One region of the Echinicola strongylocentroti genome, then DNA from elsewhere that is predicted to be linked to it. Evidence: riboswitches for the same ligand, from Rfam matches in the RefSeq annotation. Region 1 holds a riboswitch; the other holds the start of a gene.

Region 1 (7,676 bases):
TACTTTTTCCTGAGCGTTCACCGCCTGTAATGTAGTGGATCATGGTGTGGGAGGTTTTTAACTGGTTGGGTTAATGGTCAGCATGGTCATTTATCATGAAAGTTGTGAATTCTTATTCATAATTTATCCCGGTTTATAGTTAGGCATCAAGTCTTTTTGGGATAAGGGCAATTTCGGCAGCCGTTTCCACAGCACTTCCCCTGCCGGAGCAAGTACCAGCTTGAAAACACATAAAACCCCTGTTCATTGACCGTATAGTCGATGCCTTCGATCAGTGAAGTGGGCTTCCCCATTTTTTGGATCGTTTTGATCTTTTTGGCGTCGAGGTGTGCTGTCCAGTGGCTGATGCGGTCCTGTATGGCGGACTTTAGGCAGTCAGGGCACAGGCAACCCTGGTTTTCTTCCAGTGGTACAATAGGAGGAAAAGCACTGCACCAACATTCCGTCGTGCAGGCAAAAGCTATTTGGCAATTTGGGCAGCGCTTTTCTTTGTTCATTGTGTATGCCTTTTCATTAGTCTACTACATTATAAACCATATGGCGATCCATCTAGTTTTCTTATTATACTTTCCTGATTTCACCCTTCGATACGTTCAGTACAGGGATCAGGATTAGCCCCTAAAAGGGGGAACGAGGCCTTTTGTCTCAAGACTCACTACTCACATCTCAAGACTCAAATCTCACATCTCAAAACTGATATCGCGCTCCGATGCTGAAGTTTCTGCCTCTGGTGGTATAGCCATAGATGGCAGTAAAGTCTTCATCCAGCAGGTTGTTCACTCCACCATAAATATTCAGTTTATTGTCCAAGACGGCTTGCTGTACAAATAAGTCCACCAGTCCATAGCTGTCCAGGTCAAATGCTCCTCCCACACCATAGTCATAGACTGTTCTTTGGCTGGTAAAGTTATATTTTAAGGTCACTTGGGTGTCTTCTGCCGGACTTGCATTGAATACCAGCCCCCACTTGCTTTTTGGTACCCTGTAAAAGGTCTCGGGCTTGTCGGTACTGACATGTGCAAAATTAGCAGACATGGAGAAGTATTGGTTGACCATCCAAGTGAAATCTGCCTCGAAGCCTTCCACTCTCCGTTTATCGGTAGTGTTTTGGTATTCACCGCCAATGTAGTTTCCGGTCTCGTCAAACAAGGACACGAACTCAATTGGGCTGGATTCGTCACGGGTAAAATGCACCAGGTTAAAGGTGAATTCGTCGCCTACATAAAAGGAGATTCCTTGTTCATAATTGAGTGATTCCTCGGGATTCAACGCATCGTTTCCGTAGTCGGGAGAATTGAGCTGATAGAGGGTAGGCGTGACATAAGAAGTAGCCACAGATGCGAGGATCTTTGCGGTCACTTGATCAGAAACTTCAAATAGGTAACTTGGATTGACATTATAGATGAATTTGGCATCGTATTCCGAATGGGTGTTTACCCTGGCTCCCGCGTGGACATTGAAGCCACTGGCCGCTTCATAGAAGAAAGAAGCATAAGGATCCAGCAGCGTGAATTGGTTATTGTCAAAAGCCAGTTCTCCCGGTTGTTCGTAGGATAATTGTTGGAGATTGACTCCCCAAAGCCCTTTCAGCCCACTGACGATCTGGTGCTCTTGGGTCAGGTCGAGCTGAAGGTTTCTGCCTTTGTATTCTGAAGGGAAGCTACTGATAAATTCCCGTTCACTGATATTGTAAACAGTTTTAAGTTTGATGCTACCGTTGGCATATTGATAAGTAGGGTTTAGGCCAAATCGCAGCTGGTTGCTGGTCTGCTGGTTGTCTGCATCGAGAAAGGGTCCACTATCATAATCTGCCTCCATGTCATCATAGGCGGTAAGAAAATCCAGCTTAAAGCGACCCGAAAAGGCATAGCCCATTTTGACCATAAGGTCTTTTCGGTTGATGCCATCTTTGCCGTAGGCAGCGGCGGCTGTAGTGTCCAAGGCTGACGAAAAGCCCTCCGAATTGTAAAGGCTTCCGGACACCAAGTAATTGAATCGTTCCGTTTGGCCGTTTAGGCTGATGTTTCCCCGGTAGGTATTAAAAGATCCGCCGCTGAAGTCAGCAGATCCACCGAATTTTTTGGTTTTGCTTCCTGATTTTAATTTGATATTGATCACGGCTGCGGAGGCTCCGGTACCGTAAAGCGTGCTCAGTCCACCACGGAGCACTTCGATAGACTCCACTTGATCCAGCGGAAGGAGTCTCAGGTCATAGGTGGCGTCTGCCAGTGAGGGATCATTGATAGGATTGCCGTCGATGAGGATGAGAGTATTCTTACTACTGGCACCACGGACAAAATAGCTGATATTGGTCCCCGGAGAGCTGTAGTTTCCGTCTATTTGGATACCGGGTACCTCATTGAGCAAGTCGGGGATGGTTTTTCCCACATTCCGTTCAATGTCCTTTTGGTTGAGTTTGTAAATCGTCTTTCCGGATTTTTCGACCGGGATTTCAAATTTGGTACCCGTCACGACGACTTCATCGAGGTCTTGGGCATCTTGTGCATTGGCCATAGCAGTCCAAAGGGAAATGCCTGCTACAAGAAGGGGAAGTAGTCCTTTCTTTTTTGGAAAAGAAATAATGTGTTTGTTCATAGCGTGTTTAATGCGTTAATAATTGGACACTATGAACTTTCTGGGAAAACTGTGAAAATATCCTCAGCGCTAAAGATATTTTCATGTGTGCAATGAAGAAGTACATTGCCCGCATGGAACTTCTGAAGATCTCATCATCGATAAGATCCGTTGAAGTTTCATAGCCTTTCACCCGAAAGCTCTGAATTATAGCAGTTGATGGCAGGTCTTCTGACTTGCTCCACACCTGGCGCCTTCCCATCCGATATGTCGGACAGTGGCTTGGTTACCAGTTGCTTTTGGGAGCTTACAGCTGCGGGTACAGTTCCGGATTTTCACCGGATTCCCTATTAAACCATTCTCCTTTTAGGTGAATAGGTGCCAAAAACTGGCGCAAAGATAAGGTTTTTTGCGGGGAAGTTGCAATGGAAGGTGGTTTTCAAGTGTGGCAAACGCATTAAGTGTTTTGAAGGGAAACAAATTTCGTGTAGGCATAGCTATCATCCGTGCCGCTGGCACTCCTTCGGGAGGTTGAGGAGAGCTTAAGCTCCTGCGGATGAATCCGCAGGTTACAAAATTTATCGTGCCGCTGGCACTTAAGTCCATAAACCGGTTCAAGAATTTTATGTGTATCCGTAACGCAACACTTAGGCTTATAGAAACGAAGTGTCCACTGTGAGTCCATTATTCGGCCTTTGGAGCATTCGGTTTTGGGACAGTTGATGGGGGCGTTAAGAAAATGAGTTAGCTCGCGCAGTGGACAAGTGAGATCCACTCAGTTTTAGCCCATAGCAACTGGCACAAAATCAAATTAAGGCAACCGAAATCGTACTCGTAAACCCAACCTCTTAATTTGAAGGATGCTCCATGGCCTAGATTTTTTTCCTACTTTTTCATCAATGGAAAAAGTAGGAAAGTCTGATAAAGCATAAACAGTAGTGAATTTGATTACATGTAATGTAGCGGATACATATAAAGCTAAATTCCAAAGGAACGACAAATATAAATACCAAATAGAACATTTTTTTAAATGCGTTTGCCCAGTAGTTTTCAACAGGACAAACGCATTTAGTATTTCGCAGGGAAACAGTTTAGTTGATTTGAGGTAAAGTTTACACTATATTGGCAATACCCAATGACCCCAATAGCCAGATGAATCGTTTTTTTGTAAGCTTGTTGTACGTTTATTTATTGCTGACAGGACTTTCCAGTGTTTATGCGCAGGAGGGCAATTACCTATTTGGTGCCATTACGGTGGAAGATGGGCTGTCCAATAACAGTGTTACGGATATTCATCAAGACGAGCTGGGCTATATCTGGATGGCGACCAACTCAGGGCTAAACCGCTATGATGGAGAAGAGTTTAGCGTTTTCAGAAACCGTCCCAATGACACCACCTCCTTATCCGAAAACAGTGTCAGAAAAATCATGCCCGGTCCTGAAGGAGCACTTTGGCTGCTCAACCGGAACAATGTCATGGAGGTGTATGATGCGAGCACAGAGACTTTCAGCACCTCCCTTTCACAGTATGCAAAGCGGTATGGTCTGTTAAGTGCGGTTGTTCATTTGGTATATGAAGATAACTCAGGGCGCTATTGGTTTGGACATCCCAATCAGGGCATCAGCATATATGATCCTCGTTCACAAAAAACTGTTCACCTCAAACATCAAGAGGACAATTTTTCTTCTATCAGTTATAATTATGTGTCGGCCATTGCCGAAAACTCCCACGGCGAGTACTGGCTGGTATATTCCAATGGTGCAGTGGATATCCTTGGAGCCAATTCATTAAAAGTAAGGCGACGGATCGAGCTTTTTGGAGATACGAATGTCAACTATACGGATGATTTCCGGATTTTTATTGATAGTGATGATGATGCATGGATCTATCTGTATGAAAATGGCGAAGGACTATTTTATTTTGACAGCTATGCTGATCGATTACATCACCTTCATACCAACTCAGAAAAGGTAAAGCTGAACAATAACCAAGTAAGGGGAATTGTAGAAAACAAAAAGAACGAAATCTGGATCGGTACCGATCATGGCGGAATTAATGTCCTCAGCAAGGAAGACATGACCGTGAATTACCTCCAACATGATCCCGAAAATCCCCACAGCCTGGCACATAACAGTGTGTATGAGCTCATGAAAGACCGTTCAGGTATTATCTGGGTGGGCACCTTCAAGAATGGTATCAACCTGTACAACGAGAAATTGATCCGTTTTCCCCATGTCAAACACATGCTGACGGCCAAACAGTCCCTTCCTTACAATGACATCAACTGCTTTGTGGAGGACGAAAAGGGCAATTTTTATATTGGCACCAATGGAAATGGCCTGTTGTATTTTGACCGGAAGAAGCAGCGATATACGGAGTACAAGCATCAAGAAGGCGAAGGAAACAGCTTGCCCGGAGACATTATCGTGGACCTGATGATAGACCAAAATGGCGAGCTGTGGATTGCTACTTATTTGAAGGGACTTAGTCGTTTTGATGGTCAGCTGTTCCGGAATTACCAGCCTGATGCCAATGATCCACAAAGTCTCTCCGGTGAAAGTGTATGGGAGCTATATGAGGATAGGGAAGGGAATGTCTGGGCAGGCACTTTGCGCAGCGGTCTTGACCTCTATGATCCCAAAACGGATAGCTTTATCCATTTTATCGGACCCGAGGGTCGGTTTCCTATGCACTGTGATTATATTTCTTCCTTGGAGGAGGACACGGCGGGAAATCTCTGGATTGGTGGTGGCAATGGGATTGATGTAATCAGCCTGAAAAGTGGTTTTGCAGCTTACCATAGCCACGAAATCGGTAATTCGTCATCCTTGGCAGGGAACAATATCATGGATATTTTAAAGGATAGTAATGGTACGATGTGGGTGGCGACTACTCAAGGGCTTAGTTACTTTGATCAAGCGGAAGGTGTATTCCATAATTTTAACCATACAGATGGTCTTCCGTCTGATCATGTCGTAAAAATCCTGGAAGACAATAACCATAACCTCTGGCTGAGTACGACCACTGGGCTGAGCCATGTACAAGTAAGTAGGGCCAAGGACAAGGATTCGCTTTCATTGGCTTTTCGTAATTTTAGCGTGGGAGATGGACTACAGGGAAACTCTTTCAATGAGAATTCCGCGTTGAAGACCTCAAAAGGTGAGCTGGTCTTTGGTGGGCCCAATGGCTATAATATTTTCTATCCTAACAAAATGCGAATGAACGAAGAAAGTCCCAAAGTCGTTTTGACGGATTTTCAATTGTTTAACAAGTCTGTGAAGATAGGCAAAAAAATAGCGGGTAGAATAGTGTTGGAGCAAAACATCAACCAAACCAAAAAGCTGGTGCTGAAGCATAATGAAAACGTTTTTGCCGTTGAATTTGCTGCACTGAACTTTATCCATTCTGACAAAAACCAATATCGGTACATGTTGGAAGGTTTTGATAGCGACTGGGTGGAGGTAGAAGACGGGGTGACCAAGGCCACCTATACCAACTTGGATCCGGGAAACTATACGTTTAAGGTGAGAGCGGCCAATAATGATGGTGTGTGGAGCGAAAAAGCCCAGATGCTGGATATAGAAGTCCTGGCACCATTTTGGAAAACCCCATTGGCATTTTTGATATATTTTGTCATTGTGGCCTTGATCGTCATAGCGATCCAACGGGAAATCATTGCCCGGGAAAAAGACCGCCTCCAAATCGCCCAAGACAGGGAAGAAGCCAAGCGGATGAAAGAACTGGACAAAATGAAAACCAAGTTTTTCACCAATGTCAGCCATGAATTCAGGACACCGCTGACCTTGATTTTGGCACCAGTGGAGAAGTTGCTGAAGACTACCAACGAGCCACATACACAAAACCATTACCTTACCATTCAGCGAAATGCCAAGCGCCTGATGAACCTGATCAACCAACTGCTGGACATCCGTAAAATCGAATCGGAAGGCATAGATTTTTCTCCCGTAGAAGGAGATGTTATTGGCTTCTTGCGTGAAACTACCCAGTCGTTTGAAGACCTTTCGGAGAAGAAGAATATTGCCTTGGATTTTATGAGCAATAAACAGCAATTATTTACGCATTTTGATGTAGATAAATTGGAGAAAATCCTTTTTAACCTCCTTTCCAATGCATTTAAATTTACCTATAGGGGAGGAGCGATCAAGGTAATGGTGAATTATGAAAGTCCTCATTCAGCAGGGGAAAAAGGAAGCCTATCGATCAGTGTACAGGATACTGGTGTAGGCATAGGAGAGGAGGACCAAAAGCGGATTTTTGACCGCTACTATGTCGGGGAAGAAAACAGTGATAGCCTGAACCAAGGAAGTGGTATCGGCTTGTCCATCGTGCAGGAATTTGCGCGGCTGCATGATGGGGACGTTTTATTGGAAAGTGAAGTGGGACGTGGCAGTACGTTTACGGTGACCTTGCCAGTGGAGGAAATAGCCCATACAGAACTGGCTTATGAGGAAAGTGACGAGGAGGAAATGGAAGGGATTGAGCAATCAGAAAAAAAGACCATCTTGTTGGTAGAGGATAATGAGGAATTTGTGCATTACCTGAAATCCTGCCTGGTGGAGGAATACAAAGTGATCACAGCGCTAAACGGGGAAGAAGGGAGTGAAATGGCATTTGAGCATATTCCCGATATGGTGATCAGTGATGTGATGATGCCCAAGATGAACGGCGTGGAGCTCTGCCAATTGCTGAAAAAGGACCTTCGTACCTCCCATATTCCCGTGATCCTCTTGACCGCCAAATCCTCGGAAGAGAAGCAGCTGGAAGGATTGGACAGTGGTGCCAACCATTACATCACCAAGCCTTTTAATGTAGAGCTTTTGTTGCTTCGGGTCAGGAACCTGCTGAACGAACGCAGTTTGTTACAGGAGCGGTTCAAGAAACGAATAGGAGTCATCACCAGTGAGGTGAAACTCGAATCCCTCGATGACAGGCTGATCCAAAAGGCGGTAAAAGTGGTGGAGGACAATATGGACAATCCGGAGCTTTCGGTAGAAATGCTCAGTGGAGAGCTGGCCATGAGCCGGGTGCATCTCTACAAAAAACTCACTTCCCTGACGGGAAAAAAACCCTTGGAATTTAT
Region 2 (7,676 bases), 2.0 Mb from region 1:
AGAAAATGTAAATAAACGTAAGCAAGGAATAACCAACAAAGTCAAGAAAATTGGTAATAGCAGCTTTGACACCACTATTTTGTTTAGCGGTACTTTCTTTGGTTTCTCCTTTTTTAGAAGTACTGTCCTTTTCACTTTTCTGACTATTAACGGCATTGGTGCTATCAGAAGATAATGCCGAAGGGGGAATGTTAAGAATCTCAAGTTGCTTGTCAGGACTTACACCTGATATTCCCGAGATAGATTCTTGTACTTTTTGTACCGTATTTTGGACTCTCCCACTGACCGTATCCCAATTTTCATAGATGCTGTTGGCTTGCAAGGAAATAACGACGAACATCGATAAGTATAGGCTTAATGCTAAACAAGTGGCCAGGAAAGTCGATAAGAAGCGGTTAATCTTCCAATTTTCAAACTTCCTTACTACAGGAAGTAAGATCATGGTCATTAAAGCCGCAATACTTATAGGAGCTAGGAACACATAGGCATTAATAACACCCAAAACCAAAAAATAAAGGCCTATAGCGTATAAAGGGAACAAATAAAACAACGGATGCGGAAACCTATTTCTATTTTCCATGTTTCTGTAAGACAATATGTGATTTTTTTAAAACGTGGCCTTAATAATCACAAAACACATACCATGGATCAAGCAATATTTCTGGGGGAAAAAATTTTAGACACACTTTCTTGAAATTTATTCCCGATTGATTTTTGGAATAAAGCGCTATTCGTGTGTATTGGGTTTTAGCGTGGATTTATAAGCACTAGGAAGGTAATTGCTGCTAAAACAATGAGATTATTCTTGATATTTACCATGGACGTTGCCCATGGTTAAGGATGTTACGCCCTTTCAGGGCTTTTTTATGCTACTTGTCTTTTCCAACTTAAGCAAAAAATCAGTGCAAATCATAATCATCTGCGTCATCAGCGTTCCATCAGACCCCCAGATTTTCCGCTTGAACCCAAAAACCCCTTCAAATCATGTGATCTGAAGGGGTTTGGTGGTCATTTTACCTGTTGTTTTTGTCGGAGTGGCGGGATTCGAACCCACGACCCCTTGCACCCCATGCAAGTACGCTACCGGGCTGCGCTACACTCCGATTATCATCTATCCTTTATGGTGAAAGGCTACACTCACTTTTTTAGATAACCATGCCCCATTGTCATGATCATCCTAATTGACCAAAGTGCTTTTGCGCTTTAGGTGCTGCAAATAAAATAGTTTTTTTATCTATTTCAAAATAAACCAGTGCTATTCTAATTCCACTGGAGAAGTGATCGCTCTTGCCAGTAATCCTCCGAGTTTATTGCCATCTCGGAGAGCTGCTCCAACTCACCTGTGGTAAGCTGAAAAGTAGCGGCTTTTAAGTTCTCCTTTACCTGCTGGACTGTACTGGCTCCACTAAGGACATATCCGGGTTTGACTTTATCCATACAAAACCGCAGGGCTATGGCATCAACCCCCACTTGGTATTTTTGGGCCAGCTGCTCGATAAAGGTATAAATATGGGCATAATGCGGGTAATTTTTATTTGGAAAGACACGACCATTGGCCATAGCTTCTTTAATGATAATCTTCACACCATTGGTTTTGGCATCTTCTAACATAGAAAGAGCACTTTGTTCGAAGATATTAAAGGTTACCTGAAAGGTATCAAACAATGGAGTGTCTTCCACAGCGATATGCATTGCTTCTTCGAGCACCTCTTTTTGCTGGGGTCCACTGGTAGTAAGACCAATTTTCACCTCTGTAGATCGTTTGATACTGGCGAGTTCTTCGAGAACCGCTGTGTTTTCCAAAACACCTGACTCCAAGGTGGCTGAGTGGATCTGATAGATGTCCAGCGCAGGAAGTAGTTTTTGGGAAAAACCCCATTGTTCTTTTAGCTTTTCCAAGCTATGTTCTTTGACTTCATGTTTTCCTTGGTAGCCAAGCTGCCAGTCGGCGGTATAAGTATAGCCCCATTTAGAGCCAAAAAGCACATCCGAATGTTTTCTCCTTTGGTGCCATTTTAACAAAAAGGATTCCCCTTTTCCGTAAGAAGCTGCGGTATCAAAGTACCTGATTCCGGACCGGTAAGCTTCATCCAACACATCAAATGCATTCTTATAAAAGGCTTCTTCTGATTTATCCCTTTTGTCTTTTGGGTCAATATTAATGTATTCTGGCCGGCCAAGAGCAGCCATGCCAAGACCTATCTGAGTGGATGTCATAAAATCAGGTTGAGTTCTTATTCGATTTTCCTCTCCAATCTACAAAAAAAATACAATTCCACTTTGCTTTTTTTGGCTATGGTGAACTTCGATTGAATGGATTTGATTCTTCGGGATCGTGTCAGGAGCTCACGGTTCCTGATATTTTGGTTCGTAGCTGGCCATAGATAAGTTGGTTGGCCTACCAAAATCAGGGAATAGGTTAAACCCGGAATATGCATTAGCCTATCTGTTGCGACCTTAAACTGATTCAAAATCAGCCGTTTCACTTTAGTTTTCGGCATAACCGTAGCGGTGCTACGCTAATGCCTCCAAACTAACTGATTTTCTTGCAATTTCAGCTCTCACTACGATTCTTAACGCATAATCCGGGTTAAATATGTCATCACAATTTTAATTTCTACACCAAATCCAATTCTAATTCCTATATTTGCAGCCAAAGTTCTTTTCATATTTACTTCAATCACCAATATAGGTCGCCGACTAAGGTCGGGGATAATAGGGAACCGTGTGAAAATCACGGGCTGTCGCGCAACTGTGAGTGACCAAATAAGTTCTTGCCCTTTGTTGTCCACTGTTCTGATCAGTTTCAGAATGGGAAGGACGGTAAGAATGTCATGAGCCAGGAGACCTGCCTGTATTGACCTATCTGCCTAAGCCGGCAGATGGGAGTGACAATGCTTTCGCGATTTGAAGCTACTGTCGGGTATTCACGCTTTTTCTTTCTTCTCCGGGATTACTGTGCCCAAGGGAAAAGTATGTCTATTTCTCAGCACCTTCTTACCGTGCCATTCCAAAAGCATTGTGAAGTTTGGCTAAGGGCTTTTGACGAACCATTTATCACGTTAAAAGTTGAACACTATGCTAACGCACAATCTTGGCTACCCGCGAATTGGTAGCAAAAGACAATTAAAAAAAGCCTGCGAGGCTTACTGGGCTGGAAAAATCCCGCTTAATGATCTTCAGAAAGCTGCTGCTGAAGTCCGCATCACAAACTGGAAGCTGCAGAAAGATGCTGGACTGGACCTCATTCCTTCCAATGACTTTTCCTTTTATGATCAGGTATTGGATATGGCTTTTACGGTAGGAGCCATCCCTGATCGCTATCATGAGATCCTTACAAAACTAAACAAACCGGAACTTGACCTCTACTTTGCGATGGCAAGAGGCTACCAGAAGGACGGCCTTGATATCATTGCCATGGAGATGACCAAGTGGTTTGATACCAATTATCATTATATCGTCCCTGAATTCACCAGAGAACAACACTTCAAACTTTTCTCCACCAAAGTGCTGGATGAATTTAAAGAAGCTAAACACTTGGGTGTCCTTACCAAACCTGTACTGCTGGGGCCGGTTTCATTTTTATTACTGGGTAAGGAAAAGGAAAATGGATTTCATCGTATTGATTTGTTAAAACAGTTACTACCAGTTTATATCGATATTCTAAAAAAGCTGGAAGCATTAAATGCGAATTGGGTGCAGCTGGACGAGCCTTTTTTGGCAATGGATCTTGACCAGAAAGAAAAAGAAGCTTTTGTGTGGGCATATAAGGAAATCAAAAAGCAAGTACCAGGAGTCAAAACACTATTGACAACTTATTTTGGTGCGCTGGAGGACAACCTAGAACTGGCCGCTGACCTTCCTGTGTGCGGGCTTCACGTAGACCTAGTTCGCCATCCAGAACAACTGGACGCAATTTTATCAAAAATCCCTGGCAATATGACCTTGTCACTGGGACTGGTCGATGGTAGAAACATCTGGAAAAATGACTATCAGTCATCACTTCAGCTGATCAAAAAGGCCCAGAAAAAAAAGGATGACGACCGCCTTTTGATAGGGCCAAGTTGTTCACTATTGCACAGCCCCTGTGACCTAGAAGAAGAAACCAACGAAAATTCATTGGACACAACCATCAAAAGTTGGCTGGCCTTTGCCCGTCAAAAAGTCACTGAAATCACGGTCCTTAAGACTCTTACACTGGACAGTGACTCCCCCCAGTCCAATGCCCTACTAGAAGAAAATCAAGCAGCGATAAGCAGCAAGGCCGATTCCAGCCGTATTCACAAGCCTTCCGTCCAAGAAGCCGTTGCGAAGCTTTCGCCAGCGCACAGTCAGCGGCAAAGCCCATTTTCCAAGCGTACGAAACTTCAAAACGAACACCTTCACCTGCCACTGTTTGCCACCACCACCATTGGTTCATTTCCACAGACCAAAGAAGTTCGTCAATGGCGATCCCAGCTCAAAAGAGGGGTATTGACTGAAAATCAATACAACGAGCGGATTAAAGAGGCTACAGCAAAAGCCATCCAGTGGCAAGAGGAAATAGGCTTGGACGTTTTGGTGCACGGTGAGTTTGAGCGAAATGACATGGTGGAATATTTCGGAGAACAGCTGGAAGGATTTGCCTTTACCCAGAATGGCTGGGTCCAAAGCTACGGTTCGCGCTGCGTAAAGCCTCCAATCATTTACGGTGATGTCACGCGTCCAGCATCAATGACCATGTTCTGGACCCAGTATGCCCAATCCCTTACAGACAGACCTGTAAAAGGAATGTTGACAGGGCCTGTCACCATCTTACAGTGGTCTTTTGTCCGAAACGATCAGCCCAGAAAAGTTACGTGCCAACAAATTGCTTTGGCCATTCGCGAAGAAGTAAAGGATCTAGAGAAAGCCGGTATTCATATCATTCAGATAGACGAGCCCGCCTTGCGGGAAGGATTGCCTCTACGGCAAGCAGATTGGGACCATTACCTACGATGGGCAGTCGAATGCTTTAGGATTTCTGCTTCAGCAGTGGCCGATAGCACGCAGATCCATACCCATATGTGCTATTCCGAATTTAACGACATCATCACCCATATCGCAGCGATGGATGCTGATGTGATTACGATTGAGTGTTCCCGCTCGCAAATGGAGCTATTGGATGCATTTGGTCAATTCAACTATCCCAATGAGATTGGCCCTGGAGTGTATGATATTCATTCTCCAAGGGTACCATCGATAGAAGAGATGATTACATTGATCCAAAAGGCCAAAGCGGTGATCCCGCAAAATCAGCTATGGGTAAACCCTGACTGTGGCCTCAAGACTCGGGCTTGGGAAGAAACAGAAGAAGCCCTGAAACGCATGGTGAATGCCGCAAAAGTACTTCGTAAGGAAGTAGCGGCTGAACTTGCAGCCCAATAAACAATTCTGCATTCCGGACAGTTATAGAACTGTCCGGAATTAACCTAGAATCAATACCATTTTAAGGGTATTTCCTCCTTTTTATGTATCTAAGAGGCCTTTTTTGATTGACTTTAGCTGGGAAAGGTGGTCATATGTGTGTTATTCACAAATGGCCTAGGGGGATATCAAATCCCCATTATCCCGGCTTGGGATTACAAAGCCCTGACAGCTAAGTCAGACAGGTCCATAAATCGGGTTTAATTGATTTCAACCATGAAGCATCTCAAAAATCGCCCACAGCCCTATAAAGCGCCCTTAAAGTGCTGGGATATTTTCGCTCCGACGATTCTAATCGGCAAAGAAAAAGGAAAACAGGAAAAAGACCATCAGGTAATGGCTTTTTATAAGGGAAAATTCAATTGGAACGGATTTCCCGATCTTTATCTTCACCACTACCAAGCCCTCGTCTTGACAGACCTCAAAAAGAAGATTGTCTGGGTCAATGCAGGTTTTGAGCATATGACGGGCTATGCCCCTCATGATGTCATTGGAAAAGACCCGGTTTTTTTGCAAGGTCCCCTTACCTCTCCATTGGCAATAAAACACATCAGGACAGGCCTTCAGGGAGAAAGTCCGTTTAAAACCCGGCTTCTGAACTATAAAAAAAATCAATCTACCTATATTTGTGCGATCCGAATATTTCCTTTGTGGAACAAAAACGGAGAAATAACACATCTTTTGGCACTTGAAAAAGAAGAATGAACAAAATAGAAGAGAAGATCAAAAAAGCAGAAACCCGGATTTTCAAAGCTGTTTTTCCCAATACCGTAAACCACTATGACACGCTTTTTGGAGGCACGGCCATGCACATGATGGATGAAGTGGCCTTTATTGCTGCTACACGTTTTAGCAGACAGCGTATGGTTACGGTCTCCAGTGACAAAATTGATTTTACGGTCCCTATTCCTGCGGGTACAATCGTCGAACTGGTGGGACATATCATCCATATCGGCAATACCAGCTTAAAGGTCCAAGTAGACATTTTCATTGAGCAGATGTACGAAGAAGGTCGTGAAAAGGCCATCAGCGGGACATTTACCTTGGTGGCCATTGATGAAGACAAAAAGCCCACTAAAATCCTCAAAGAGTAAAAGAGCCATTTCCATAGAATGGAAACGGCTCAGTTAATATTTAACCCTATTTAATCGATTCAAGCGTTGTTGTTCCAAGGGCCAGTGATCGCTAGCGTCAGCCCTGCACCTTGGATATTTACGAAATACGTACTTCCATCAGGAGAGAAGACACCACCGGCAAATTCCGTTCGGAAGCCTACGTTTTCGGCCAGTTTATAATATTCACCAGCTGGTGTAATGCCCACTACAAAAGGGTGTTTATCATCTTCACAAAGCAACAGGTCTCCCCAAGGCGCTATGGCTACATTATCACAGCTTTTGAGGATTTCCTTGTCGTTTGGTTCTGCAAAAAGCTCAAGAGTCCCCGGTGCCTCAGCTTCATTGGCTTGGCCTTCATTAGCTCCGGGAGTATACCGAAATACCTGGCCCGCGGAAATTTCCCCTCCATTGGTACAGGCAAAGTAGAGTTCGCCATCACCAAACCATATACCTTCTCCTCGTGCAAAACATGCAGCCCCTTGTTCTGCTCCTCTGTGTCTTAGGTCATCTTCAGGAGCATCGATATCGTCCAAGTCAATCCAGCTTACAGCCATGGACTGGTTTTTGGGAAATTTAGGGACCTCAAGATCACTCCAGTTTCTGGTGTCTCGGCTTTTCTCACCGGAAACAACCAAGGCTTGCAGCTTTCCGCCACGATAGAGTTTTCCCGGCTCGTTGGGGATAAAGCGATAAAAAAGCCCATCACCACGGTCTTCTGTGAGGTATACGATACTGGTTTTAGGATCCACTGCCACTGCTTCATGGTTAAAGCGCCCCATTTCCTTGATCGGAATGGCCTTGTGTAGTTGCCGATCTGCCAGCGCAGGCACTTCGAATACGTAACCGTGATTAAGGTCCAGTTTTCCATCGTATGATCCCGAAGTCACGGTGGATTCTTCACAGGTCAGCCAGCTGTTCCAAGGGGTGACACCTCCAGCACAGTTTCTGACAGTGCCCGCCAAGCTTAGAAACTCATCTTCTACTTCTCCGGTTTTGGGGTCATATACCATCGTTGTGGTCCCTCCGAGTCCGGGTAGCTGTCCCTTGCCTGTTTCATAGAGAAGGTCTGTGGAGACCTTGGAGTACAGCTCATTTTCTTTGCCAAAAGCTCCTTTT

What was found. Region 1 has a riboswitch for cobalamin ahead of DN752_RS02120 (TonB-dependent receptor plug domain-containing protein). Riboswitches for the same ligand answer to the same signal wherever they lie in the genome.
Region 2: linked by a shared signal. The riboswitch ahead of metE (5-methyltetrahydropteroyltriglutamate--homocysteine S-methyltransferase) and the one ahead of DN752_RS02120 (TonB-dependent receptor plug domain-containing protein) in region 1 are both predicted to bind cobalamin.

The regions. Positions count from the first base shown of each region.
Region 1 covers NZ_CP030041.1:548,454-556,129, reverse strand. The annotation lists gene DN752_RS02130 (bifunctional adenosylcobinamide kinase/adenosylcobinamide-phosphate guanylyltransferase) at 1-43, opposite strand, end outside; gene DN752_RS02125 (DUF5522 domain-containing protein) at 147-497, opposite strand; gene DN752_RS02120 (TonB-dependent receptor plug domain-containing protein) at 688-2,595, opposite strand; cobalamin riboswitch at 2,779-2,975, opposite strand; gene DN752_RS02115 (hybrid sensor histidine kinase/response regulator transcription factor) at 3,697-7,676, shown strand, end outside.
Region 2 covers NZ_CP030041.1:4,805,617-4,813,292, reverse strand. The annotation lists gene DN752_RS18905 (AI-2E family transporter) at 1-580, opposite strand, end outside; tRNA gene DN752_RS18900 (tRNA-Pro) at 1,030-1,103, opposite strand; gene DN752_RS18895 (aldo/keto reductase) at 1,261-2,217, opposite strand; cobalamin riboswitch at 2,674-2,870, shown strand; gene metE (5-methyltetrahydropteroyltriglutamate--homocysteine S-methyltransferase) at 3,079-5,406, shown strand; gene DN752_RS18880 (PAS domain-containing protein) at 5,662-6,150, shown strand; gene DN752_RS18875 (acyl-CoA thioesterase) at 6,147-6,539, shown strand; gene DN752_RS18870 (alkaline phosphatase PhoX) at 6,599-7,676, opposite strand, start outside.